3 regions of the Lysinibacillus sp. NPDC096382 genome follow, and region 3 is predicted to be linked to each of the others. Evidence: riboswitches for the same ligand, from Rfam matches in the RefSeq annotation. Region 3 holds a riboswitch; each other region holds the start of a gene.

Region 1 (10,048 bases), on a different contig from region 3:
AAAAGAGGTAAAAAAATTTTGTATAGCTTTATAGTTATTATCCTTTTAAGCTATGCAGTATTCCTAGCTGTTCGTCCACATATACAGAACGCAACATATGATAAATATACTCAAATGGTTGAAGAACATTTAGAAAAGAAATACCCAAATGCATCTTGGGAAACTAGTTTTGATAAAGAAGAATTATTAACAACGGCATTTGGATACCAAATAAAAGTTAAATTTGCTGACGAACCAACAGTACTTTATGTATATAAAGTTGAAAACGGTAAAGTCATTCAAGCATATTTTTCATATTTAGAAAATTCCCCTCAAAATGACGGCAAGTATGCGGAACGAGATTAAAGATTTTTTATCTATCACTTGATATTTGAAATCAAACAATTCAACAATACTTTTAGATAAATGACAGAACTCCTACCTTTAATGATAATGCAAAAGCTTATCTCCGCTTCTTGCGCCACTGAGAGCCAAGTACGTCCCCAAGAAAGCACCCAGTCGTAACGGAAATCACTCCCATAATGGTCTAGATTAGGTCTCCTATCAGTAATTTTTTTCTGCGGTAAAATTTATAAGAGGGATGATTAGGGCGAGAATGTTCTTAATCGAGACTAATAATTTTCTTTAAAATACCTTCAATATGCGCACTTTTACCCTTTTTTACGAACAAAGTCTCGGCTTGTGCTTTTCTCTCATTGGTAAGCCCCTCTTTTTGATAGGCATAGACACAGTCGTATATATTTACTCGTAATCTTGTAGGGTAATTCTGTTACAATATTGATAAAAGAATGAATAGAAACGAGGATTTTTTATGCATGTAACAATCGGGGTACTCGCTCACGTGGACGCAGGAAAAACAACATTTTCTGAGCAGTTACTATTTCATACAAACAGTATTCAAGCCCGTGGACGAGTGGATCACCAGGACACATTTCTAGATAATCATGAGTTGGAGCGTCAGCGAGGCATTACGATTTTTGCGGAGCAAGGTCGCATGACGATTGAGAATGATACATATACGTTAATCGATACACCCGGACACGTAGATTTCTCACCAGAGATGGAACGTGCCATTCGGGTTATGGATTTTGCCATCATTATTGTAAGTGCGGTTGAAGGACTACAAGGTCATACGGAAACAGTGTGGCAACTTTTACGCCAATACCACGTCCCAACTTTCTTCTTTATTAACAAAATTGATCGTGAAGGGGCAGATGTTCAAGCCGTTATGGTACAGCTTCAAAAGGACTGTTCTGAGGATGTATTATTCGTAGATGAACCGCTCCGTTCAGACTATGTTTCAAATCGCATGATGGAGTGGCTTGCTGAACGTGACGAAAAGCTTCTCGACGATTTTCTAAATGAAACATTGGATTGCTCTAGCTGCCTTACTCGTTTACATACGATGATTAAACAGGAAAAAGCCTTTTTATGTTTTACTGGCTCTGCTTTAAAAGATATTGGGATAAAGGAATTTTTAGCACAGCTCCCCCTACTTACAAAAACACATTTTAATAACAAAGCTCCGTTCCAAGGTGAAGTATTTAAAATTCGTCATGATGGGCATCAACGCTTAACTTTTATCAAGGCATTGCAAGGAACGTTACATGTGCGTGATGAATTTTCCTTTGAAGATGCAACAGAAAAAGTAACTGAGATTCGACTTTACAACGGCAGCCGTTATGTAACAGTTCAAGAGGTCGAGGCTGGGGAGATTTTCGCAGTAAAAGGGATTAGCGAAGCAAACATCGGCGATATCATTGGTTTTTCAGGTAACCCGCAGCCCTATGAGTTAGTACCGACTTTACAGGCAAAAGTACAATATGAAGGCGATCAGCATATAAAGGAAGTTTTAAAAATTTTCCGCACACTTGAAGCAGAAGAACCATCATTACGTGTGCTATGGCATGAAAAATTTCAAGAAATTCATGTACATATTATGGGTGTCATCCAACTCGAGGTTCTTATCGATGTGCTGAACAAACGCTTCTCGCTAGACATTTTATTTAGCGAACCACAGATTTTATATATGGAAACGATTGCAACAACGGTGACAGGCTATGGTCATTTTGAACCTTTAAAGCATTATGCAGAAGTACATTTATTGATGGAGCCAAATACACGCGGTACTGGTCATACATTTGTCAATGCTTGTCATGCAGATGATTTATCGGTTGGGCATCAACGACTCATTGAAAAACATCTATTCGAGCGCGATCATCATGGGTTGTTAACTGGCTTCCCTGTGACAGATATTCGCTTCACTCTCTTGACAGGACGCGCACATATTAAACATACAGATGGTGGCGATTTCCGAGAAGCAACATTCCGAGCATTACGGCAAGGGCTGGAGCAAGCAGAAAATGTATTACTAGAGCCGTATTACCGTTTTAAACTTAAAGCTCCAAGTGATTTTATTGGCCGGATGATGACCGATATTCAACAAGCTGCTGGTACATTTGACGCGCCAATCTTAACTGAACATGATGCGATTTTAACTGGCCGCGCTCCTGTCGCAACATTTATGAGCTACAGTACAATCTTTGCCGCCTACACTAATGGTAAGGGCGTACTTTCTCTCCAATTTGATGGTTATGATGTGTGTCACAATACAGAAGATATCATTGCACAAATTGGCTACGATAAAAACGCCGATCCCGAATATACATCTTCTAGTATTTTTTGTGCAAAAGGCAAAGGTTACTCCGTTCCATGGCATGAGGCAGAGGCGGCGATGCATTGTATTGACTGAAATCATAAAAACAGGACATGATTATCTATCAATGTCCTGTTTTTTATGTTTCGTTGAGATTCTCTGGCTCCTCGCGAGGATTTGTCCTACTTCCGTGAGTATTCTGGCTCCGCTCGAGTAGTTACTCTGCCTCCGCGAATATTCCACCCCCATTCGCTGATATTCCCTTCACCCAGCACGAAATTAATTTACAAAGCTTGCACTGTTTTCTGTGCCTGTTTGAAAATGCGATATGAAGGGTCCACAACAACGTAGCTATGGGGATTAGAGAAATCAATTAAAACCTTGCCAGGTCGACTTTTCAAAAGTTGTAAATTATCAATTAATTCCAGTAATAGTTCATGACCGTTACCACGTGGGTGCCAGTTTAAATGATATTCATTTAGTTCCTTCACAGCTTCTAAAAATTGATGATACTCGCGCTCTACAAAATTAATCAGTTGTTTGTTTTTAGGAGCTACCTGTGATAAATCTTCTAAATATGTTCCATAAAAGCGCATCACTATTGAGCATAATAAATCATTGACTCGAGCAGCACTTAATATTGGCTTAGGAGCTTGGGCTAGTCGCTCTAAATTTGGCTTAGCACGAGTCGAATCAATGCGTGTAATTAAATGATGATGCTCACCGTTCACCTCATAGATAATTGGATTTGTCGGCATATACATCATAAAACTATTTGTTTTTGTTTTAAGTTGATCTGTAGTATCCGCCTTTGCAAAAAGGTGCCCATTAAAATTTTCATTTTGAATCCAAATAATATCTTTGTTATATAAAATTTGCTCAAACAATCGTTCATTACTAATTAGTTTGCTAGCTATTAATTGGTCGACAAGTGATTCTACAGCCATTCTTGTTGTAGCTTTCTTAGTAGCTTCAATGCGTGGCAGCTTACAAATTTTCATATCTACATATTGCGATTCCTGTGCTGTACATACATGAATATTCGTCATACGTGCATCCTCTTTTCGTACATATTTTCAAAACGGAAGTCATCAGTAAAAAAAGGATTTCCTATTAAAGCGAGGAAATCCTTCATTCTATCTTTTTCGTTCATCATATAACGTCAAACAATGCCCAAATATGAAAGAATTAGCACGATAGCTAATACCTCCTCTTATTTTGGGCGTTTGACGTACAGTGACGAACAGAGCATTCTGTTTTGTCAACATGCCACCTCCTATTCCTCGTAGGGTTATGGTGTGTACTCATAATAGGCAGGTATCCTGACTCATGATCATCGCTACCTTTCCCCTTCCCGTCGTTAAACAGTGGTATATGAAAAGTCGCTCACATTTACAGTTGCGGGACAGTGTCGGATTTGCACCGACTTCCCTTTTAAGTAAATTGCACGCAATTTACACCTATTATTCCACGCTATTCAGTTGTTAAGAAACTGGAAAATACCGAGTTCCCTACCTTTAATTGTAAAGTACTGTATTTTTAAAGTCAATTGAGTCTGGTTGGATCTTAATACAACTTCGGAGCTTTTCGTAGTTTAGTTGCTTGCTCAAATGAAAATGCGAGTTTTATTAGTACATCCTCACTAAATGCAGTTCCTGCAAATGTTACCCCAAACGGTCTCCATTTTTCATATACCCTGCTGGGACGGCAATAGACGGATATCCAGCTTTCGCACTAATTGTTGAACCTATATATGATGGAAAGATAATCGCATCTAATTCATATTTTTTTAATGTATAATCGATTCCTTGCTCTTGAGAAAAATACAAATCCTCTAGTTTTGCATTTAAATAGTCAGAATCTCTTAACGTATTCGATAATTTCTCTCTCGATTCCAATTTATCCTGACCATATTTTAACGACTTTCCTTTTGATCGTTTATTAAATTGAATTAACTCAGAAATAGAATGGACAGGCATTTGGGAAGGTAGATTTACAAGAAAATTATTTAAACTATGCTTTAATTCGTATTGCGGTACTCCCCATTTCCAGTCTCTATGAAAAGAAGGGATTTCGACGCCTTCAATAATAACGGCTCCTTGCTCTCTCAAAACCTGAATGGCATTATTAAAAAGTGTTCCGTCATATTCCACTGAGTCATAATAATCTTTTGAGGCATTATTATAAACACCAATTCTAGCACCAATTAATCCAGTTGCATCTAAAAAATTGGTGTAATCTTTATATAACTTTTGTTCACTTTTATATGTAGCGACGTCGTCTTGATCTACTCCTGTTAATACGCCCAATAAAATAGCTGCATCTGTTACAGTTCTAGCCATTGATCCTGCTGTATCTTGAGAGTATGTAAACGGAATAATGCCCTGTCGACTAATGAGCCCAACAGTCGGTTTTATGCCAACTACTGAATTTTGTATAGCTGGACTTAAAATCGAAGCGTCTGTCTCAGTTCCAATTGATAAAACAGAAAAATTCGCTGCAACTGCTACCGCTGATCCTGAGCTAGATCCTCCCACATAAAGTTCTGGATCACCATAAGGATTAAGTGTTTGTCCACCTCGAGAACTATAGCCTGCCCACATCGTACTCGACATACCGTTTGCTAATTCAGTCATATTTGTTTTTCCTAAAATAACAGCCCCTGCTTCACGAAGCTTTTTTACTAGAAATGCATCCTGCTTTGCTAAATAATTTTCTAATGCTATTACACCTGCACTAGTGTGCATAAAGTCTTTCGTTTCGATATTATCTTTTAAAACCACCGGAATTCCGTGTAGTGGCCCTCTAGCCCCTTTTGTTAATCTTTCCTCATCTAATGCTTCAGCAATAAATATCGCTTCAGGATTAATTTCAAGCATAGAATTAATTTTCTGTCCACCTTGATCATACTTAGCAATTCTATGTAAATAATACATAGTTAATTCTTTTGATGTTATATCACCTTGTTCCATTGCTGTCTGAATATCATTTACTGACAATTCTTCTTTAAGAAAGCTATTAAAATTTATCCCCATTCATATTCCCTACCCTTCTTTCAATATTATACCAAAAAGGTAAACTTATACCTACATTATTTATGATTAGCATAGTACTTTTAACGATAACAACCGATTTTTTCGGCTTATTTAATATTTAATTTTCGGCTCTACGCTAATCAATGCACTTGATAAAAAAAGGCTATTTCGCAGAAAATTTATTCCTGCAAAATAGCCTTTTTTTTATGGGTAATATAGTTCTTTCAATTATTGTCCACTAAATCTCTGTGTAAGCTTTTGTAAATTTTCAGCTTGTACACATAAGTCTTGCGACACCACCATGTTGACCGCTTGCATGGAGGCACTTTGCTCATCAACAGACTGCAGAATGACCCCTGTATAATTAGACAAACTATCCATTCCGTTTGCAATTGTCGATACTAAATTTGTAACCTCATTCGCGCTACTTGAAAGCTCTTCTGCTGTTGCGGAAATATCCTCTAGTTGGTTCGTCATTTTGCTAACATGCTGAGAAATCGTACCGAATGACTTTGTAGCCTCATCAATGACATAGACGCCCTGTTGAACATTTTTCAAGTCCTTTTCAACAGAGGTAGCTACTTGTTTTGTATCGCTTTCTATTCCAACTACAAGCTCGACAATTTGAATAGCCGAATGCTTAGATTGCTCTGCCAATTTTCGAACTTCCTCTGCGACTACTGCAAAGCCTTTACCATGCTCGCCAGCACGCGCTGCTTCAATTGCTGCATTTAATGCTAGCAAATTTGTTTGATCAGTAATAGCCGTAATCATGTCTGTCATAGACTTGATATCAGTCATTTTGCTTGATAATTGCTGCATTAATTCACTTGTTTTTTCAGTAGAAGTTGAAATAAACTCCATTTGATTTTTAGCTACGTGTAAAATTTCCGCACCATTTCCTGCGATGTCATTTGCTTCTTTTGCATGATCAAATACATCTTGCGTTGCCACAGTAATACGTTCAATGCCATCTGCAGTTTCTTGCATAGCAATCGCACTTTCATTTGCAGATTGTGCTGCTTTCTTAAGACCCTCAGTCGTATTCTCCATTTGTGAATCAACTTCATTAACTGCATCTGTAATTTCATTTGTACTTGCTGATAGCTCTTCTATGCTCGCTGATAAATCTGTAGAACTACTTGCAATTTTTTGTGTCATTGTATGTAATTGTTCTTTCATCTTTAAAAACGCTTTAGCTAAGTCTGATACCTCATCATTGGAATTAATTTCAATCGGAGCAGTACTTAAATTTCCATCAGCAATTGCTTGAGCGGATTCAGCTAATTGATTAATAGGCTTAATAATTTTAAATTTCACATAGAAAATACACGATAATGTCATAGTTATTCCTATTACTGTTAATAAAGTGGATAGCCATTTTAATGAAGTTAAATTTGCTAGGTCTATAATTAAAATAACACCCATAAGAACATTTAAAGTAGAAAAGCAAATTATACTTCTTTTCCGTAAAGTCATACTAAATTCCTCCAACTATAATATTATTCCAACGTAGTTATTATAGTTTAATTCTACTGAAATTCATAGAAAAAAGACCAACTTTTGTAAGATAATGATATAGAAAAGAGAAAGTTCTTTCGCAGCATCTAAAAACAGTAGTTACTCAACGTATGATCTAAAAGTATGACTCCTTCAAATATTAGTTTTTTAAAACATAAAAGCACTTTGCTTTAGACAAAGTGCTTTCATAATAAATTATTTTAATTTCATCATACTTGATCCGGCAATACCAGGATGTGTCATCTCATAAGGATCCAGAATTAAATCTAATTGTTCTTTCGTTAGTACGCCTTCTTCAATGCAAAGTTCACGAATTGAACGACCAGATAAAATTGCTTCACGCGCAATTCGTGCAGCTACCTCATAGCCAATATGCGGGTTTACTGCTGTTAACACACCAACGCTTTTTTCCACATATTCTTTCATACGGTCTTCGTTTGCTTCAATATCCTTCAAGCAATTTTGTGTAAATGCTCGGAACACATTATTCATAATGCTAATAGATTGAATTAAGTTAAAGACAAGCACAGGCTCCATAACGTTTAATTCTAATTGCCCTGCTTCAGATGCTAAAGAAATAGTATGGTCATTACCAATTACTTGGAATGCCACTTGGTTAAGAACCTCTGGCATAACAGGATTTACTTTCCCTGGCATAATAGAAGATCCAGGTTGACGAGCTGGTAAAATGATTTCCCCTAGCCCCGCACGTGGACCAGATGCCATTAAACGAAGGTCATTCGCGATTTTCGATATATTAATCATACAGATTTTTAATGCGCCTGATACTTCTGTATAAGCATCTGTATTTTGTGTTGCATCCACAAGGTGTGTAGCGCCTTTAAGCGGCAATCCTGAAATTTCAGCAAGATGTACATCAACTGATTGAATATAGTCAGGGAATGCATTTAATCCTGTACCAACAGCTGTTGCTCCCATATTTACATCATATAAATTTGGGCGAGTTTGACGAATACGCACAATATCACGAGTGATAACACGGCAATATGCTTCAAATTCTTGTCCTAATCGAATCGGTACAGCGTCTTGTAAATGCGTACGACCCATTTTAATAACATGCGCGAATTGCTCCGCTTTTTGGTGGAACACTGCTTGCATGTTTTCCATTGTAAGAAGTAGTTCATCTATCAAATTCAACACAGCAATATGAATAGCTGTTGGGAAAGCATCGTTTGTTGATTGTGACATATTAACATGGCTGTTTGGGCTAATTGATTTATAGTCCCCTTTTTCATTGCCCAAAATCTCTAAGGCACGGTTAGCAATAACCTCGTTGGCATTCATATTAATAGAAGTGCCAGCTCCACCTTGGATTGGGTCAACGATAAATTCAGCATCCCATTCGCCATCAATAACTTCTTGTGCAGCCTCGACAATTGCATCTCCGATTTCTATTGAAAGTAGGTGTACTTCCATATTACTCAAAGCAGCTGCTTTTTTTACAATACCCATTGCTTTAATAAGAGCAGGGTGAATTGTATATCCTGTAATCGGGAAGTTTTCAGTAGCACGAAGCGTTTGAATCCCGTAATAAGCATTGCTTGGTAATGCACGTTCACCTAAAAAGTCTTTTTCTATACGTTGTGTGGACATAATTGTCGTCTCCTTTTATGTAATACTCACACTTGATAGTAGCTAATTAATGCAGTAATGTAAACAGTCATTTGTCTGGAAAATGAAAATTTCACAAACTAAGCGCTACTATTAACATTAATGACCAGTAAATACAGCTTATAAAAGAAGATTTGATGAAGAGATTAAGCAATTGAACAGTACGTTGTAGACATCATTCGAACAGACTAAGTAAAGATCTCAAGCGAGTTGAACCAAACTAGTCAACTCGCTTGAAAATTGCGCCCAAACACGCTTAATTAAAATACATGTTTCATTTATAGCTGTTAATAAAGTTTTAAGAAATACTCCATCTGCTATACATTTCTCATTAAATAAAAAGTTATTACTTCAGTTAATCCTTATTGATTAGAAGAAACTGTAAAACGGCTGTTAACATGCTTCGGATTTTCAATTTCATCTAATACCGCAACGGCATAATCTGCATAACTAACATAACTTTCACCAGCAGCATTTACTAATAAATGATCTTCTCCAGTTGTATAGCTACCTGTACGTGGACCTTCTGGATCAAAGAAAGCAGATGGGCTTAAAAATGTCCAAGTAATAGTTGATTGTTGTAAGTCACGTAGATTTTCACCTTGGTTTTTAGCTGTCGCATAAAACATTTCTGGAAAATCTGGTGTATCCATTACTCGAACAGTTTTTTCTGGGTCTACAAAAAGACTACCCGCACCACCGACAACAAATAATTTTGTATGAATACCAGTGAAAATATCAATTAAATGACGGCCAGTTTTCACATGTAATTCCTCCTGACCAAAAGGAGCTCCAAATGCATTTACGACTACGTCAAAGCCTTTCACATCTTCTTGAGCTAATTCAAATACATCCTTTTCAATTACTGGCATATTTGCTGTTATTTTCGAAGCTGAACGAACAATCGCAGTGACATCATGACCACGTTGTAGTGCCTCCTCTACAATTTTTTGTCCTGCTTTCCCTGTTGCACCAATTACTGCTATTTTCATACTTATAATTCCTCCTATTTTTCATTTGTAACTATTTAAGTTACAGGTTAGATACAAAAGACCGACTTCGTTGATTTTAACGAAGTTGATCTAGCACATCCTGTAAAGTTTGTGCTTGTAGTTGTTCTTCCATTGCATGCCAAACAGATGTATAAACACCCTCCAATGTCCGTTGGATTTTTCGACCAACCGCACATGCTGGATTTGGCTCA
Region 2 (10,048 bases), on a different contig from region 3:
AATTGATCAAATTCTCTTGAAAATTTCTTACGTTGATCGAATTCCGACAGAAGAATTAATACATGCGTTATTTACGGTTGTTCGTGATTTCGGTCTTACTTTCTATCCAGCAGTAGGTTTAGCGCTGCGTTCATTAGTAACATTGGAAGGGACATTACGGGTAATTGACCCGAATTTTGATATTTTCACGGAAGCGAAAGATTTTTCATCTGCATATATGCGAGCATCCTTCCTTAAGCCATTTAAAGAACCGATGGCAACGAAGGAACGTTTACAAGAAGAATTAGCAATGCTTATTCCGGCATTGCACAAAATGCCAAGACGAGTTAATCAGCTCATTCAACGGGTGGAGAGCGGAAAAATTACGTTACATCACGATGTTTTTTCGGATGAGGATAATGCTCGTTTTATTACAAATTTGTTTTCCCGTTTAGTCTTACTTCTCGTAGGTATTACCTTTGGGATTATTTCTGTAGCACTTTTAGCAATCTCGCAATTTATTCGTGAAGCGTACGCTGTTTACTTAAATACAGCTGCATACTTGGGATTGTTTTTATGTGCCATTCTTTTGGTACGCCTTTCTATCCAAGCGCTACGTTCTATGAGGCAATAGGAAGCACCAGCTTGGAGTGGAAATCAATCTTTGTTTATTGAAACACATTATTTATATCTATTCTTTTGCGACAAGATGAGGTAGGGGAAATGCTCCCTTACCTTTTTTATTTTAACTTCTTTCAGCAGATTCCGGATGCAATTATGTCGAGCCATAATGGATAAATGTTCTCGTGAAATATTACAAAAACATTACAAAACAGAAATTGGGTCTAATGGTAAAGTAGTTAAAAACGTTGTTATGTAGAATAAAACGTAGTTTTGTAGAATTTAATAGAATTTACATGAATATTACAAGAATGTTGCGAGTTTTACTAAACGATTAAAAAGCCGTGAAATAGTATAAAAGTTATGCTAATAATGCTAAACTTTAAAAGGCTAATAAAATATAAGAGAAATAAAACAATCGTTCCAGTGATTACATTAAAATACTAAGAGCGAAATTGACTAGTGAAGGGAAAGAATAACGTGGGTAAGCGCAATAAATGGCGTAAGTCGATGGTGCTAGCATTAGCACTAGCTGGCGGCTTATTATTTAATACAGTTCAACCAACCGTAGTGCACGCGGAAGAAACATCTCAACAAATGATTGATAAGAAAGCTAAAATAGATACAGAGGTTAAAAAGCTACAAGAAGAATTAACTAAACTACAAAAAGAGATCGATGAAAAAGTAAAAGTATTTAACAAAGTACAAGCAGATATTAAAGAAGTGGATGCAGATATTGTAGATACTAAAAAACGTATTGAGCAACGTTCAGCGATTTTAAATGATCGTATGGCTGCATACCAAGCTCAAGATAATACTGTGGGCGTTTATTTAAATGCTGTTCTTGAAGCAAAAAGCTTTGCAGATTTAATGGACCGTGTCGTAGCGGTAAAAACATTAATGGATGCTGACCAAGATTTAGTAGATCAACAAGAAGCGGATAAGGCTAACTTAGAGAAACAAAAAGCAACATTAGATGAAAAACAAAAAGAGCTTCAAAAGCAATTCCAAGAGCTTCAACAAAAGGAAAGCGAAATGGAAGTGAAAAAAGCTGAAAATGAAGCGAAATCTCTTGCGTTAAAGGCACAAATTGCAACGAAACAAGAAGAAGAACGTTTAGAAGCAGAACGTAAAGCAGCAGAGGAAGAAGCAGCTCGTTTACGTGCACTTCAAGCAGCTACTCCAGTAGTACAAGCAACAAATAACAACGTTAACGATAATACTAGTAACAGTAATACTAGCAATGCTAACAATAGTGGTAAAGCGAACAATGAAAAATCACCACAAAAAGTCGTTGTTGGTTCTGGTTCAGGTACTGCATCTTCAGGTGATGCAATTTCAACTGCAAAGCAATTCTTAGGCCGTAGCTATGTTTGGGGCGGCAGCAACCCATCAACAGGATTTGACTGTTCAGGTCTTGTACAATGGTCTTACAAACAAGCAGGCGTATCTTTACCACGTACAGCATCACAACAATATTTAGCAACACAACGTATTTCAGCAAGTGAAGCACGTGTAGGTGACCTAGTATTCTTCAGCTATGGTTCAGGCATAGCGCATGTAGGTATTTACTTAGGAAATAACACGATGATTGATGCTCAAAATAAAGGTGTTGTCATTGAATCACTTGATTGGTGGAATCAATATTTAGTAGGCTTCGGTCGTATTCAATAAGCCCTACTATTATATAGACGATTTAAATAGCGAAAAGGTCATCCTTGTAAAAAAAATTACAAAGATGACCTTTTTTTTATTTGACGGTATTTAAGGCCCTCCGAGTAAAAATCATACAGCCAGATATAGATCCATTAATTTAGGCTCGACTACTCGATGAATAATGAGTAAAATAGCATCTAAGATGAATAAATTTACATAAATAGATATATTTACTACAATATTACCTGTTACTAAAATGAAAATAGAGCCGATGTAAGGTATAGCATCAATTATCCATATAATGATTGTCATCGTTATAGCGTATTTCGCTGGATTCATAGAAGGCTAATTCCAATTATAAAGCTAACATGTAAAATGTGTCTTTATAGCCGAAAGAATTGTTTTCTTGCATATTGATACTCATTTCTGATAATTTTGAAATATAGTTAAACTGTTTGTGACTTTAGTTTCGTAGTAATAAAGTAACGAATGATAGAAATTATTACAATACTTACAAGTTTGTCATTTTTGCGTTCATAAAGGTAGGGATGAATCATGGAAAAAGAGATTTTGCAACTTTTTAGTAATTTAACAGAGCGTGACCTTGATATTCAATACAAATCATACGAAGAATTAATGAAAATTATGCAGGAACCAGTTGATTGGACATATTCAGTTTGGGAACAACTTGTTCAAGCTCTTACATATAGAAATGGACATGTACGTGCAAGTGCTGCACAATTTTTATGCGCATTGGCAGCAAAAAGTGATCCTGAAGAAAGAGTATTAGAGGACTTCTTAAAGATTTGGGCAGTAACGTATGATGAAAAAATAGAAACTGCTAGGCATACTTTGCAGGCGATTTGGAAAATAGGTTTAGCAGGGCAGGTACAAAGAGATTTAGTCGTGTCATATTTGGCGAAAAGATTTCAAATATGCTTAGACGAAAAGCACCCGACATCGATACGCTATGATATTATTGTATCTTTTAAAAAGCTATTCGATGAAACGAAAGACCCGAAACTACTAGAGATTGCACAGCGATTGATTGAAGAAGAAGAAGATGGTAAATGCAAAAAGAAATATAAGAATGCCATCCGTTAAAAGATGTAAAATAGCTGTTTTTACGCAAATGCTTTCGTTGAGAGATAGCTTTTATAATATCGATCTATGAAATATAATACTGCACGAGCAAATGAAAACACCCACGTGCATATGGTGATACCTGCATGATCTTTCCCATCGTTTTTGTTTATTCTAATTCCACATCTATTTTTTCCTATTAATCTATGATAAACTGCTTTACAAGTGAATAATTCTTGCAGAATAAGGGTGCTGAACTATAGCATAATCGGGAATTCGGTGAAAAACCGAAGCTGTTTCCGCAACTGTAAGTACAGGAATCATAAAGATATACCACTGTCGAATGATCTGATGGGAAGGTTTTTTATGACGCACAACATGATTGAATGTAGTGAACTGTACAAGCCAGGAGACCGACCTTTGTTTGAACGTATGATAACTCTTCGGAAGCTAGGAGAATATGCGGCAAATACATAGGCTATGCTGTGTCTATATGACACTATTTATGTTATTTTCGTTGTTTCCTTAGGAATGGGAACAACGTTTTTTTATGTACACTTATCTTTCACCGGAAGAAATCCTAAGAAGGTGTGAATAAAGTAGAATTTTTCACGATGGAAAGCGGGGACTTAGATTTGAAAAAAGATGCACGTTATTCTTGTTATCCATTTATGCGTGAAAAGGCATCAACGGTAGATTTTGAAATTCGAACGGATAGCCTTACAACACATATTGGCGTCGCTTTAGCGGTGGTACAAAAGGAAACAGTGGAGGTAATATCAGATGATTTACTAGCTATTTTACCAATGGCTTACCATGTAAATGGGTCAGTTCGAGGTAAATTGGCGGTAACCGAAGATGATTTGACTTGGCTAAGTGATCGCTATGATTTCTATGTTAGTCATGTTCAGGATGAAATACAAAACTTTGTATTACCTCAAGGGACAGGGGCTGCTACTGCATTACATGTATGCCGTAGTGAGGCGAAAAAATCATACCGTGTTTTGCACAAAGTATCTGAAGAACGGGAAGTACCTGCTATTCTCTTTGATTATTTAGGATTGCTAGCCAATGTGTTTTTTGTAATGGCTGTTTATATGAATCAGCATGCTGGTATTGCTGAAATACCGTTTATTAGTAAGTCATACCCGATGAAAAAGAAAAAAGGAGAATCAATGAAATGAAGAAAATGTTTAAGCTACAATGGCTTTCTGTGTTGATGCTGGCCCTCGTATTAGTGGGCTGTGGCACGAAAGAGGATGCAAATAAAGAGATTGTTTCTAAAGAAGATCAACAAGTTGAGAAAACTACTAGCTATAAAGTTAAGGATGACCGTGGTGTAGAAGTAGAGTTTAATGCAGTACCTAAAACTATTGTTTCATTACAACCGAGTAATACAGAGATTTTATTTGCGCTAGGCGTTGGCGATAAAATCGTAGGTGCAACTGAGTATGATACGTATCCAGAAGAAGCGCAAAAAATTGAGCGTGTTTCTACTTCTACAACATTCAATAGCGAGCGTATTTTAGCTCTAAAGCCAGATGTCGTTATTGCCTATACAACTGGAGGCAAAGATGAAGAAAATTTAAATGCATTAAAAGGCCTTGAGGATGCGGGTATTAAAGTGTTTGCCATTCAATCAGCTAAATCATTTGATGATGTTTACGGGGATATCGAACAAGTCGCAACGGTTATGGGCATCAAAGATAAAGGCGACAAGTTAAATGAAGATATTAAAGGTAAAATTGCAGATGTCCAAGCGAAAGTTAAAGATGTGAAAGAACTAAAAAATATCTATTTAGAAATTAGTCCAAAGCCAGACATCTATACAGCTGGTTCTGGTACATTCCAACAAGAAATTTTAAATGCTGCAAATGTTAACAACGTTTTTGCTGACCTTAAAAGCTGGGGAAAGGTATCTGAGGAAGATATTATTGCGAAAAATCCAGCTGTCATTTTAACAACAGTAAACTATGTGAAAGACCCAGCGGCAGAAATTCTTTCTCGTGATGGATGGAATTCAATCACTGCTATTCAAAATAAAGCGGTTTATTCTATAGATACTGATATTTCAAACCGTCCGGGTCCGCGTATTGGCGAAGCAGTTGAGTTAATCGCAAAAGCAGTATACCCTGAGTTATTTAAATAGTTTATATTGAAAAAGTGTATTTTGAAGCTGTCCTTTATGGGCAGCTTTTTTGATGATCGGATAAGGTGGATAACTGCTCCGCTATGATGAAAAAGTGAACAGGTGAAGTGGATAACTGCTCCGCTATGATGAAAAAGTGAACAGGTGAAGTGGATAACTGCTCAGCAATGAAGAAAAAGTGAACAGGTGAAGTGGATAACTGCTCCACTATGATGAAAAAGTGAACAGGTGAGGTGGATAACTGCTCCATTATGATGAAAAAGTGAACAGGTGAGGTGGATAACTGCTCCGCTATGATGAAAAGTGATTAGGTAATACGGCCATATTCTCCTATTCAATAAAGCATCGCTTAAATCCCCTCATCGCTTTTGAAGTAGTGTATGACATTTCCTAGTCTGAAAATTGGTATTATATCGGATTGTTTTATAATATAGAAGTAAGAATGCTTGCTAACAGAGAGAGGTGCAGTGAGTGAAACAGTTTGATATGAAGATTGTTCCGTTTGAAGCAGTTTATAATTTTCGTGATATGGGTGGTTATAAGTCGAGAGATGGACGTGCCGTTAAGAATGGTTTGATTTATCGTTCAGCAGCACTTGGTAAAATGACGAATGCAGATAAGGAGCTATTTAAAACGCTTGGTGTGAAAACAATTTTTGATTATCGAGACGACCATGAGGCTCAAAATAATCCTAATCCGGTATTCCCATATGCCGAGTATCTTCAAATACCAGCAAAGGGAAATCATGCTTTTGAGATGCCTACAAACACTGGTGGAAAAGATTTTTATAAGGTTGTAAGCCTAGAGATGTTCCGAGAGTTTTATGCGCAAATGCCTTTTAATAATGACTCGTTTAAAAAGTTAATAGCAACGATTCAGCATCCTGAAAATTTAGGGCTTGTTCATCATTGTGCGGTCGGAAAGGATCGAACAGGTATTGGTAGCGCACTTATTTTACTTGCTTTAGATGTACCTGAGGAAACAATTATGGAGGACTATTTAGATACAAATGTACATCTACGTCCCTTAGTAGAACGAATGGCTCAGACAATTCAGCCAGGTTATAGCGATCAAGAATTGCAGCAATTTTATGCTTTAATGTCGGCCCGTGAGGACTATTTACAAGCGGCATTTGATGCAATGGATAACCGATATGGCTCTAAGACCACTTTTTTAGAGCAAGAGTTTGGTTTAACAACAGAAAAACGTAAGCAATTGCAGGATCATTACTTAATATGATATGAAACCCTTTCGCATAAAATTATGAGAGGGGTTTTTACGTATTATACTAGCTTTACAATATTTCATTATAAAAACTCTTTACACCTTAAAAATCTATGATAAGATACTATATATTTTTATCCCGCTGTAACGAGTAGTCATTTAACTGTACCGAAAGCGAAGCGTTAGGTACAAAACTCTCATCACAAAATTGGTAGCGGGAAAATTAACCGCACGTAAAATCTTTATGAAGCGTATAGGAGAAGTTGAAATTGTCAGATACAGTAAGAGAAAGTGATTTAAAAGAGACAAGTAAGTTAAGCTTGTTCCATTTAACGTGGCCGATATTTTTAGAAGTATTTTTATTTATGTTAATGGGACTAGCCGATACTTTTATGCTCAGTGCTTTATCAGATAATGCAGTATCAGGGGTTGGTGCAGCCAATCAGTATATTCATATTGCAATTTTAATACTTGAAGTAGTTGGTAATGGTGCTTCCATTGTTGTATCTCAATACTTAGGTTCAAGGCGCTTTTTTGAAGCTGCGAAAATTTCCGCTTTAGCAGTAACGATGAATTTGATCGTTGGACTAATGATGAGTGTCTTATTTTTCTTCTTTTCGAGTCATTTAATGACCATGATGAACTTGCAAGGGGAAGTGCTTAAATATGCCCAAAGCTATTTAGTGATCATAGGAAGCTTTATTTTTTTACAGGCAATTATAAATGCATTAGCAGCGATTATCCGTGTACATGGATGGACAAAGCAAACGATGTATGTATCACTAGGTATGAATGTGTTACACGTTGTATTAAACTACGGTTTAATCTTTGGTAACCTAGGATTACCGGAGTTAGGTGTAAAAGGAGCGGCAATTTCCTCGGTTGTAAGTCGGGGATTAGCGGTTCTTGTGTTTTTCTGGCTGTTGTATCAAGTCATGGAAGTAAGAGTAAAGCTAGAGTATTATTTCGAGTATTCAAAGGAATATGTTCGAAAAATATTAAATATAGGCTTACCGTCAGCATTTGAGCAGGTGCTTTATCAGTTTTGTCAGATTGTCTTCCTTTATTATGCAACGTATTTAGGCTCAGAGACACTTGCTGCAAGACAATATGCTATGAATATTTCGATGTTTACATATTTATTTGCGATTGCAATCGGGACGGGCACAGCTATAATTATTGGGCGAAATGTCGGTGCTGGTAAAAAAGATCAAGCTTATCATCAGCTTTGGTTAAGTGTACGAGCAGCTTTTGCCTTTACGATAACTATGGTTGTAGTTGTGACGATATTCCGTAAGCAACTTATGCACGTTTTCACTGATAATTCAGAGATAATAGCTATCGGAGCATCTGTCTTAGCATTAAGCATTCTACTTGAAACAGGGCGTACAATGAATATTGTTGTTATTAACTCGTTGCGTGCCTCAGGGGATGCAAGATTCCCGGTGAAAATCGGTTTCTTATCAATGGTATGTATGAGTCTTCCACTCGGGTACTTGTTCGTATTCGTTTTACATTGGGGGTTAGTAGGTATTTGGCTAGCGATTTCAGCAGATGAATGGATGCGAGCCATTATTGTATACTTTAGATGGAGAAGTCGTAAGTGGGAGCGTTTTGCACTTGTTTCACCTACAGAACAACAGGAGGCGAATTAATGGGAGCACTTTCTAAAAGAGCTGCAGGGGCAGCCTTAATGGATAAAAATATAACACTTTTTGCTTGTCCAATTTGTCAGGAGTCAATGAGTGTATTTGAGCAAGGGAGATTAGTATGTTCCTCAAATCATTCTTTTGATATTGCCAAGCAGGGCTACGTCAATATGCTGACACATGGTGCGATTTCTAAGTACAGTAAAGACCTCTTTGAATCTCGAAAAGCGGTTATTGATAGTGGCATCTATGATTTAATAGAAGAAAAAATCAGAGAGCTAATTGCAAGTGCAGAAACCGTGCTTGATACAGGGTGTGGTGAGGGTTCGCATTTAGCCCGTATTATGAAAGATAAAAAAGGTAACAGTATTGGCATAGGTATTGATATAGCGAAAGAAGGCATACTTGCTGCATCCCGACATTATCCAGAGCAAATTTGGTGTGTTGGTGATTTAGCGAAAAGTCCATTTGCAAAATCAAGCTTCGATGCCATATTAAATATTTTATCACCTGCCAATTACGAAGAGTTTAAACGTTTATTAACCGAGAATGGTTGTGTTGTTAAGGTTGTACCTCAAAGCGGGTACTTACATGAGCTTCGATCACAATTATATGCGGATTCTACTAAAGAGTCCTATTCGAATGAACAAATCGTTGCTCGCTTTAAAGAAAGCTTTGCCGATGTTTATGTAGAACGTATTACGTATACGGTACCACTAGCTACAGAGCTTGTACCAGCACTGCTTGAAATGACACCGATGGGCTGGCATAAAAAAGAAGGAGTCAATATCCGGTTAACTGAAATTACGATTGATGTTGATGTATTAGTGGGAAGAGTCTAGTTATTTCACATGCAATTGCGATATACTGGTCTTTTCGATTACAATGGATATAACTATTGAATAAGGTAGGAATGAAACAGTGTATAAATTTATAGCAAATGTTGTTAAAGTGATATTAAAATTAACGGGTTCAAAGGCGCGTGTATATGAGGAGCAAAACTTACCGAAAGAAGGTGGGTTTATTATTGCATGTACACACACAGGCTATGTTGATATTTTAAACCTTGGAGTTTCAATGGCTCCTCGAGAAATTCACTTTATGGCTAAAAAGCAATTGTTTGATACAAAAGGCATTGGCTGGCTTATAGAGCGTTTAAATGCCTTTCCCGTTGACCGTGACAATCCAGGACCAAGTGTTATTAAAATCCCTTCACAGTTATTGAAAGAGGGTAAAATCGTAGGTATTTTCCCATCTGGTACACGAAATGCTGAGGGTTCGGATTTAAAGCAAGGTGCGATTACAATTGCACAGCTATCTAAAGCTCAAATTGTACCAGCCGCTTACATTGGTGCTCGTAATGCTGGGGATGTTTTTAAGCGTGGAAAAGGTTATCTAATTTATGGAGAGCCGTTTTATGTAACTGGAAAAGGTAAAGAGGGACGCGAGGAATTTACTCATCGTCTTGAACATGAATTAGTAGCGTTAACTAAAGAGTTAGAGAAGCGTGTTGCGGCAGAAAAGAGATAAAGTGAAACATATTTAAAGGAGGACTCCCTGTGAAGATACAAGCCTTCACAACCTTTTGAAGTGGGGTAGCTTCCTAACGGTTATATGCTGGACAACTTAGAAGGCACTCAGAATCATTGATTTTGAGTGCTTTATCTTCATTTAGCAAATGTTTTCT
Region 3 (10,048 bases):
CTCGGTTTAGATTATCTGTCATTTTTTGAACGATTTTAAATTTCGGTAGCACAAAAATGATCAGGTTGCCTATCAAAATAAGTAAAACAATGACAGCTACTCCCGTTGCCACTGACCACTCCCAGCTTTTCCCGGTAATTTTCAAAATAGCCCATGTTGCAAGGATAGGAGCCTTAATCATTACTTGAAGACCCATTGCAACAGTTTGCTGTATTTGCGTTATATCATTAGTCGAACGAGTAATTAAACTTGCGATTGAAAAACCATTAATCTCTTCCATAGAGAAAGATAAAGTTTTATCAAATACGCCTTTTCGCAATTCCTTTGACAGCGACGTTGCTACCTTTGCCGCAAAATAGCCCACAATGACTGCCAATATCATACTGCCAAGGGCACATAACAGCATTTTTCCTCCAGCTGTCCATATCTCGCTCGTTTTACTGCCCTCTGTTTGTACAAGAGTCGTAATTTTAGCCATATAATCCGGCAATTTCAAATCCAAATAAACTTGCCCTACAATGAACACAATACTAGCAACAATAAGCGTCCATTCTTTCGGTTTTAAGTATTTAAATATTTTCAACATATTTGCAGTCCTCCTCATTTTAGTTAGCATGCTAACTATATAGTCATAAAACAACAAAATAGCATCTTCTTCAAGATTCTATATTTTCTTTCATAGCATCCATTACTTCAAAAAACACATCAAGTTTCTCTTCCGGGATACCTGTTAGTAATTTTTGTTCAAGAAGCGCTCTACGAGTCATGATACTGTCATGTATTTTCAGCGCATCTTCTGTTAAGACAATTTTTTTGAGTCTTGAATCGTAGGGCACAGATTGCCTTGTAATCAAACCGTTATTTTCCATAGCCTTTAGTATTCTAGATGCTGTTGATTTACGAATAGAAAAATCTCTTTCAAAATCTTTTTGAAAGACATCCTTATCTTGGTTTTTGTAAAGATAACTAATCGTCCAACCGTGCATGGCAGTAAGGTTTTCTTTTTCCATTAGTGTTTGATCCAATTGTCTTCTCATTAAGAGCGACAATGTACGTAACTCTAACCCAACTGATCTCTTTTTGCTCAATTTTCTACCTCCTATATGTTAGCGTGCAAACTTTAGTATTTAAAAACTAGATTTAGTGTACTGGTGGGCATGTCGTATGTAACTCAATACATAATTTTATTCGTAAGACGCTTATGCCCTTAGGTAAAAGATGGATCATGTTCAGATTTATCTTCGTATTCAGTTTGCCATATGGCCTGCAAAAAGTTCAACAAAAAAGTAAAACCACTTTTTGTTATGTAAATAAGTGATTTTGCTTTGAAATAAAGTATGCTAAGAAATGACAAAATAACAATATTCATTTTCACTCTTCTAAGCCTGAATATAAAAAAATTTACAGCTTGGAATGCGTTGGAAGGAACGTTTTTTTTCAGTTTAGTTAGGGATTATATTTTACATATCTAATTTAGAAAAGGAAAGAATATAAATGTGTTCCAAATCTCTACCAGAGCTCAATAAGAATTCACAATTTTTAGGAGGATAAGTATGTCTACATTTAATTTGGGTGATAAAGTCCCCGATTTTACTCTTCCAGCAGTTAATGGCGAAGAATTCTCTTTTGTATCTCATCAAGACCAGCATAAAAGTTGGCATCTCATTATCTTTTTCAGAGGATCATGGTGCCCTGTTTGTCTTCATGACTTAAAAGAGCTTGAAGAAAGCAAAAGTTATTTTGAAGGCAAGAATGTACACCTAATTACAATCTCAACGGACCAGTTAGAAAATTTAAAGAAAATGGTTGATGAACATAACATTACTTTTACTGTCTTAACTGATAAAGAGTTAAAAACAGTAAAAGCATATGATGTTTTTTATCATGGAGAAAATGCTCCATATGAGGATCATGGTACGCATGGAGAACCAGCTTATTTCTTAGTTGATGAAAATGGACAACTGCTATATCAACAAAAACAAACAAGTCCATTTGGACGCCCATCATCTACTGAACTTCGCAAAATTATCCAATATATCGGAAAGAATTTAAAGACAAATCAATAAATAAAAATATTTGATTGAGCGCAATTGTAGAGCAACAAAAGTAGAAAAACTATCAATCTCGAATGATTTGCATTATACGATTGCTCTAAAATTAAAATGCTTAAAAATAAAAGGTAATCTCATTTTAAACATGACTAAGATGTGATTACCTTTTTCTGTATATGGAATCAACAAAGCTAATTTCATTTGTAGCTACTAACGTGAATTCGAACTTCGTAAGTTATTCATTAGATTATATTTTCATGTTTAATTCTCTATTGGGATTATAGAATTGTAACCATTTATCAGCTTCACTAATCATCCACGTTCCAAATTCATTTAAAAACGATAACAATAGGTTTGCATCTATTATGGGTGTTATGGCATATTCTAGCGCTTTTTTCATGTCGTTTTCCTTTTCAGGGAAATATTCCGAAAACAATTTATAAGCAGGATATAAATCCCTTGTATATGTGTTTGCTTTAGTAATGACAAGCGCAAGTCCTGCTCTTACTAAAATTTTCATAATCCACTTGCAACAATCTTTCATATCCTCTATATCAGAATTATCTTGAAGATCATCACAGGCATTTTTAATTTGACCTTGTAAATGAATAAGGTGGTCATTTGCTAAAGCTTCGTCAGCTCTATATCTTGGTAATTGGGGTATTAAGTTTTCTCCAAACACACATATTCCATGGGTTTTGAGTATGAAACTAATGATTGAAAAAGATGACGCATTTAAAATATCTTCTACACAGTATAAACTTAGTTCAATACCATCTACACAAGTATGTTTTTGATTTAATTGTTGTTCTACTTCTTTTAACCGCTTTAACTGTGGTTTATTAGGGTTTTGCTTTGTAACCGCTATTGTGTCTAAGTCAGCTACGCCTTCAATACCTATCCCTTTTGGAATGGATCCTCTTATGTATACACTATGTAAGTCATCTTGAAGGTGAGTGGAATACGTATTAACCACATCGTAGATCACAGGATGAAAAATTGGGTTGATTTTATCCCAGTCTGAATGGTTAATAATGTGGCCATCGCTATCAGTAATACATAAGCTTCCAATTTCTTTAATAATAGTCATCACATATCTCCTTTTATTAATTTATAGTCACTTCGTCTACCTACTATGCTACGCCTCTCGCTATGGGTTTTATCTTCTAACGATCAATAATGACTTTACATAGTCATTTTCTTTACTATCTATTAATATCTATTTCGCATAAAAATAGGATAGCACGTTCTCTATCGAACACGCTATCCTACTTTCATTTTAGAAGTACACATTAGGCTAAAATAACCTTCATATTGTTTAATTCGTAATTTTTATCCTTATTATTAGTAAACTCCGTCTTCTAGCTAAAATACTCTTTATTTGAATTTTTCACATTTAATTGGATCATCAGCAAAACGTGTGGTTGATTTCCGTTCCGACTGGGCGCTTTGCCGCTGACGCTTCGCTTTCGCGCAGAGCAGAGCTTCCTGGGGGCGTCCGATGTGCCGCTTTTGGTGTTGCTGTCGCTACGCTTTCGCACAGAAAACATCCGCTACGCTGCAGGGTCTCGGGCCAACACGATGTTGGTCACGAAGGCGTTATCACAGGATGTGATGCTTTTAGCCTTCGTTCCTCTATCGCTGACCCCCGAGGAGTCGCCCAGTCTCCACTCCAATCAACTATTTACATAGTAGAAGTTTTAACAAAAGTCATCCACCACTTTTGGTGATGAACCATTTAAATTGAGCACCGAATTTAGACCATTTTTTAATCATTCCCCAATACCGTTTCGTCGGCTAGCCATTCTCAATCAACTTACGAATTGTTTGTATGTAGCTCATCATATCCTACTAGAATCCGCGGAACTATTTTCATAGTAGTTGATTACCTGGGTGATTTTTTATCGTTTGCCAATAGTCTGCATCTTTTGTTCTCTTGTAAAATTTATAAAAGGGCTCTGTTTGGCGAGCAAGTTCTTTATAGACCCTAATTATTTCCTGTAAAAGACTTTCAATATGCTGTACAGGCACTTTTTTCACAAATAGCTCCCCTGCCTGTGCATTTTTCCCCATTGGAACTGCCCCTAAATACACATCGAAACTATCTTTCTGATATACAAGCCCAATATCATCATAAACGGCATTATAGCAAGCTGATGCACAGCCATTCATATTAATGCGAATCCTGCTTGGTACTTCCAAGCCTTCAAGCTGCTGATACAGCTCCTCTGTAATCTGTGCTGCCTCCATTTTATCGCCATCACAAAAATCACAAGCCTTCATAGCTACAATCTGACCTTGCTTTGCAATATATAAGCCCACCTTTTCCAACTTCCTTTTGGCCGCCGTAAATTCTATTGTCGGTACAGATAGTAGTATACTGTAGGACGCAGAATATTTAATAGCACCACTCACTCCGACTACCTCTGCGATTGTTTGAAATTGTGCTGGTGTATAATGTTTGTTGATAATGCCAGGACTCACAGCAAGACGCGTAAATTCACCCTCTCTGTTTAACTTAGCAAATGTTTTTTCAGGAATATTATGGCTAAAAGCATTTATAGTCATTTTTACCCTCCTATGAAAAAAGCTAGCACATGGCTAGCTCCTCTTCTTTATTGAAAGCTTTCTGGATAAAATCCTTGTGCCAAAATTCGAATTGCTTCAGCCGCACGAACACCTTCAGACGCTGCTGATAGTGGTAAAATAACGAAACGTCCGTTTACTACCGCTTCCGTTTCTTTTAGTGCCGGATCATTTTTTAGGAAATTAATTTTTTCTTCAGCAGTAGTTGAACCATAGTCAATTACAACGATAACTTCAGGGTTGCGCTCAACTACATCTTCTTTTGAAACGGTTGTCCAGCCAGACTCAACATCGCCGAATATATTTTTTCCACCTGCTACTGTCACAAGTTCATTCATGAAGTTTTGTGCAGCAGTGAAAACATCTTTCTCACCACTATCAAATACAAGAATACGTAAATTACCCTCCTCTTGCGGAAGCTTCGTACGAATGTCCTCTACATCTTTTGTCATTTGCTCAATTAATTTTTCTCCACGGTCTTCCACATGGAATATCTTAGAAATATTGCGGATATCCCCGAAAATATCCTCTAACTTAGGATTTTTAATGCTTGAAGATGTATGTAAATAAGTGTGGATGCCAAGTGCTTCTAGTTCTTCTGATGTTCCGACACCCTTCTCACTAAACCCGCTTTTCCAGCCTGCATATAAAAAATCTGCTCCTGCATCAATCACTTGTTCCTTTGTTGGGTATTGCTCAGCTAATACTGGAACTTTTTCATATGCTGCTTGTAACGGTGGATAAATTGCATCATCTAAATACGCTGTTCCGACCATTGAATCCTCTAAGCCTAACGCTAGCATAATCTCTGTCACATGCTGATTTAAGCTAATTGCCTTTTTTGGTGCTTCCGAATAGACTTGTGTCGTATCGTTATTGTCAATCGTTACTTCCGTTGCTCCTGCTTTTGCTGGTTCTACTTGTTCGCTTTGCGATGATGACTCCTGTTTTTCCTCGTTAACACAAGCTGTTAACATACTTAGCATTGCGATTGCAAGAACAAGCCATACGCTTTTTAATGTCTTCATGTCTACTTCTCCTTTTTTCTAAATACTATATAGAAAGAAATGTAAAACCCTTAACTAACTATAAAAATTGCTCAGATATATAATAAATATGCGGCTTTTTCGTGACAGGATGTACACTAACTTCCGCATGTACACCAAACACCTTTTGTAGCAATGAGGGTGTTAATACATCAACCGGAGTTCCATATGCCGCAATTTCTCCGTCCTTTAAAACATAAATTTTATCGCAATAAGTTGCTGCTATATTTAAATCATGTAAGGCTGCAATGACCGTGATCGGCAAGCCCCGTATTAAATCCATGAGCTGGAGTTGATGTTGAATATCTAAATGATTCGTTGGCTCATCTAATACCATGACCTTAGCCTGTTGCGCCAATGCCCTTGCAACAACGACCCGTTTTTTCTCACCACCAGATAAGGAACTAAAAGTACGTTCACTTAAATGCAGTACCCCTGCTTGCTGCATCGATTCCTCAACAATAGCTAGGTCTTCTTTTGTATCTACTTCCATAAGCCTTTTATGCGGTGTACGTCCCATTGCCACAAGATCCTTAACAGTGAACTCAAATAGCACTGGTGTTTCCTGCCCTACGACGGCTAGTTGCTTTGCTATCACCTTTGAAGATTGCTTGTAAATATTTTCATTAAATAAAAATACTTCTCCCTCTTGAGGTTGTAGCATACGGTACATATTTTTTAATAGGGTCGATTTCCCACTGCCATTAGGGCCAATTATGCCCACAAACTCGCGTTCTTGAATATGTACAGAAACATTGTTTAATATTTTCACCTGCTGCACGGCAAAAGTAACGTTTTTTGCAACGTATACCATTTAATTCTCCTCCCCGAAAGAATACATTTGCCTCCGCAACATCCATATAAAGAATGGGCATCCGCATAAAGCCGTAATAATTCCAATCGGCATTTCCTCAGGTGCAATCACAATGCGCGCAACTGCATCAGCCCATATTAAAAATATCGCACCAATTAATGCACTGACTGGCAGTACAAACTTATAATTTGAGCCGACAATCATGCGTACGATATGTGGAATAATCAGGCCAATAAAGCCAATTGCACCACTTACAGCAACAAGGACACCTGTTAATAGGGAAATTACTAAAATTAGTAGCAATCGAAATTTCTCTAAATTAACCCCCAGCGTAACAGCAGATTCTTCGCCAAGTAAAAGTAAATTCAAATGGCGTGAATGTAGACGTAAAATTATGTAGACGATCGTTAAAACTACGAACGGAATCATTATATTCACCCATTTCGCTCCAGCCAAACTTCCCATCATCCAATATATCACTGCCTTTATGCCCCCCTCTTCCTTCGTCATCATGAGCATAAAATTCGTCATTGCTGACAAAACTAGTGACACGGCAATTCCGGCTAATAATAATCGAACAACTGAAATTCGCCCCCCAACTCGTGCTAAGAAAAACACAATCAGTACTGCAATTGTCGCACCTATAAAAGCAGCAAATGATAGCGCATACATACCTAAAAATGAAAATGTGCCAAGTAAAATAACAGATGTAGCCCCGACAGATGCACCGGAAGATACCCCCAAAATATAGGGGTCCGCGATTGAATTGCGCACTAAAGCTTGAATAGCAGCACCCGAAATGGCAAGACCCGCTCCGACTATTATGGCAAGTACTACGCGGGGAGTACGAATTTGCCATATGATGATTTCCTGTGAACGGCTCCAATCCAATGTAATGCCAAGTGGATTGAACGGGATGTGCGATAAAATAATGCGCCATACAATACTAGGTGTAATAGACACAGAGCCTACCATTATCGCTGATGTCATGGATATTAGAACGACACCAGTTAATACGACTAAAAGTAGGTTGATTTTTCTTGTTGTTGGATTCTTCAAAACGCGCTCCTCTCTTAAAGCAAAGGGCATAAAAAAATCCCCTTATCTACAAGAGGATGTCATAGTTAAATAAAAGGCGTCGATTCCCAGTCACTACAACCATCCTCGTGGTTCTATGTAAGTTTGTTGCTTTTATTGGCAGGTCTCCTGGCTTAGGTTCATTATCTATACGCCTTCCCATAGCTCGCTACAGTGACATATTGTATAGACTCTCCATTACAGTTGCGGGACAGCATCGGATTTGCACCGATTTCCCTTTTAAGCAAACGAACAAGTCATTCGCACCAACAAAATAATATTTTATTAAGTTATAAGAGGAACAATATCAGAATATTTTCCAGATAGCAATTATATTATATATTACATTAAAGTAAAAATATTAATTAACGAGCGTTTAATAGCCGTAAAATAGCACCATTGAACATTAATTATTATTAGAAAAATAAATAAATTTAGATAGTGATTTATCTTACTTACTATACAAATTCCTCACAGTACACTATTTGACGGAAAAATAACAATTAAATGTAGGAACTGTTCCTTCGTAAACTTTCTTTTTAATTTCCGATAATGTTTTTTCTAATCTACCAGTTAACGCTAAATCAAATAAATCTTTTACAAGAAAATTTTCTACCAAGTTTTTACCAAGCTCCGTACACACTAAATTTTTATTTTCCATAGCTAAATAGCCGACTGTAATAAGTTTCTTTATCGTCTCTGCCCGAGAGCCGGGGTACCAATGCTATAACCGCTTAAAATAGCCTCCATGATTTCATTACTATCTTCATTTACAATCCCTTTACCACACGTCTCCATTACTCGTAATAATGTTTTTTCTTTAGGCGGTGTTGTTACATGGTTTGTTATTTTGACTGAATTAAAATGTCTAAAAGCCTAGATTATTAGTCAACCTAATTGGATTTCCTAATAAAAGATAGGACACAATTATTAATATAACCGTTATACTTAAAATTCATTTATAATTATTAAACATAAAGTTGTAATTATTATTAATAGGAGAAAAGCATATGAAAATAGTAATTGCAGAAAAACCAGACCAGGCTGCAAAATTAGCTGCCCCCTTTTCTTTTACAAAAAAACCTGGTTTTTTTGAAGTTAAGCCAAACACATACTTTCCAGGTGGAGCACTTATCACATGGGCGATTGGACATCTATGTGAACTGAAAGCCCCTGAAGAATATAATCCTACATGGAAAAAATGGACATTAGAAACTTTACCTATTATTCCAGATCGATTTGAATATAAAGTGACTAAGTCAAAGTATAAACAATTTAATGTGATTAAAAGTTTAGTAAAAAGACCAGACATTCAAGAAATCATTATTGGTGGTGATGCTGGACGTGAAGGTGAATTGATTATCCGTACCATTTTAAGAGTATGCGGTGTTAATAAACCGATGAAACGTCTCTGGATATCATCTTTAACAGAAAACGCTGTAAAAAATGGGTTTGCAAATTTACTACCAGAAGAGAAGACACGCGACATTTATTTTGAAGCACTAAGTCGTTCATGTGCAGACTGGCTAATTGGCATTAATACATCTAGATTATACACGGTACTCCTCAAAAGAAATGGCGTGAAAGATGTATTTTCAATTGGTCGTGTACAAACACCTACACTTGCACTAATAGTAAAGAGAGAGCATGAAATTGCGAATTTTAAATCAGAACCATTTTGGGAAGTGGAAACAGAGTTTAATTTTGATGGAAAATTGTTAAAAGCGAAATGGCATAAAGATAACAATTCAAGAGTTCAAGAAGAACGACAAGCTAATGCTATTGCTAATTTCTGTATCAATAAAAAAGTAGAAATTAATAGTATTAAAAGAGAAACAAAGGAATATGCTCCTCCATTGTTATTCAACTTATCTGCATTACAAGCTACAGCAAACAAAGCTTATAAATTCTCACCACAAAATACGCTGGATATTTTGCAAAAACTTTATTTAAAGGGCGTTGTTTCCTATCCAAGATCTGATTCACAATTTTTAACGAATGAAGAAGCAAAAACACTACCAAAGATACTAGAGCATTTAAGTAAAATTGATAAATACAAAAGTCTTCTTCCGCCACCGACAAGTTCAATTATGAATAATAAAAGATATGTGAATGAAAAAAAAGTAACCGATCATCATGCAATTATTGTTACCGAGCAAATACCAGACGTAGCAAAGCTAAGTACAGAAGAAGAAAAAATTTATGATTTAATTGCAAGACAAGTCATTGCAGCACATTACAACAATGCCATATTTTCTTACACAACGATTCATTCACTTGTTGATAAACGTGCAGAATTCATCTCTAAGGGTAAAGTGCTAATGGAAGAAGGTTGGCGTAAGGTTATTTATCATTCTAAAGATAACTCACCTACAGACAAAGATGAACTGCTCCCCCTATTACATGAAAATGAGCAAGGTATCGTTGCGAAAGCGAACGTAAAAAAAGGTGAAACCCAGCCACCAAATCGTTTT

What was found. A riboswitch is a leader RNA that binds a small molecule or an ion and turns the genes downstream of it on or off. The one in region 3 is predicted to bind cobalamin.
Region 1: it holds a riboswitch for cobalamin, as region 3 does, so the genes downstream of both, ACIQZA_RS05940 (hypothetical protein) here and ACIQZA_RS12715 (FecCD family ABC transporter permease) in region 3, are expected to answer to the same signal.
Region 2: it holds a riboswitch for cobalamin, as region 3 does, so the genes downstream of both, ACIQZA_RS09630 (hypothetical protein) here and ACIQZA_RS12715 (FecCD family ABC transporter permease) in region 3, are expected to answer to the same signal.

The regions. Positions count from the first base shown of each region.
Region 1 covers NZ_JBIWFC010000002.1:436,802-446,849, forward strand. The annotation lists gene ACIQZA_RS05930 (hypothetical protein) at 1-345, shown strand, start outside; gene ACIQZA_RS05935 (GTP-binding protein) at 812-2,752, shown strand; gene ACIQZA_RS05940 (hypothetical protein) at 2,941-3,705, opposite strand; cobalamin riboswitch at 3,952-4,135, opposite strand; partial or broken gene ACIQZA_RS05945 (amidase family protein) at 4,223-5,691, opposite strand; gene ACIQZA_RS05950 (methyl-accepting chemotaxis protein) at 5,920-7,170, opposite strand; gene aspA (aspartate ammonia-lyase) at 7,408-8,826, opposite strand; gene ACIQZA_RS05960 (NAD(P)-dependent oxidoreductase) at 9,207-9,836, opposite strand; gene ACIQZA_RS05965 (Rrf2 family transcriptional regulator) at 9,913-10,048, opposite strand, start outside.
Region 2 covers NZ_JBIWFC010000005.1:70,559-80,606, reverse strand. The annotation lists gene ACIQZA_RS09650 (ABC1 kinase family protein) at 1-613, shown strand, start outside; gene ACIQZA_RS09645 (C40 family peptidase) at 1,081-2,274, shown strand; gene ACIQZA_RS09640 (hypothetical protein) at 2,386-2,595, opposite strand; gene ACIQZA_RS09635 (hypothetical protein) at 2,812-3,360, shown strand; cobalamin riboswitch at 3,569-3,775, shown strand; gene ACIQZA_RS09630 (hypothetical protein) at 3,975-4,523, shown strand; gene ACIQZA_RS09625 (ABC transporter substrate-binding protein) at 4,520-5,488, shown strand; gene ACIQZA_RS09620 (tyrosine-protein phosphatase) at 5,960-6,727, shown strand; gene ACIQZA_RS09615 (MATE family efflux transporter) at 6,982-8,367, shown strand; gene ACIQZA_RS09610 (putative RNA methyltransferase) at 8,367-9,203, shown strand; gene ACIQZA_RS09605 (lysophospholipid acyltransferase family protein) at 9,283-9,891, shown strand.
Region 3 covers NZ_JBIWFC010000007.1:194,010-204,057, forward strand. The annotation lists gene ACIQZA_RS12680 (ABC transporter ATP-binding protein) at 1-586, opposite strand, end outside; gene ACIQZA_RS12685 (MarR family winged helix-turn-helix transcriptional regulator) at 657-1,088, opposite strand; gene ACIQZA_RS12690 (peroxiredoxin family protein) at 1,554-2,066, shown strand; gene ACIQZA_RS12695 (nucleotidyltransferase) at 2,299-3,141, opposite strand; gene ACIQZA_RS12700 (precorrin-3B methylase) at 3,924-4,619, opposite strand; gene ACIQZA_RS12705 (ABC transporter substrate-binding protein) at 4,667-5,665, opposite strand; gene ACIQZA_RS12710 (ABC transporter ATP-binding protein) at 5,724-6,497, opposite strand; gene ACIQZA_RS12715 (FecCD family ABC transporter permease) at 6,498-7,487, opposite strand; cobalamin riboswitch at 7,677-7,860, opposite strand; gene ACIQZA_RS12720 (hypothetical protein) at 8,056-8,235, opposite strand; gene ACIQZA_RS12725 (DNA topoisomerase III) at 8,585-10,048, shown strand, end outside.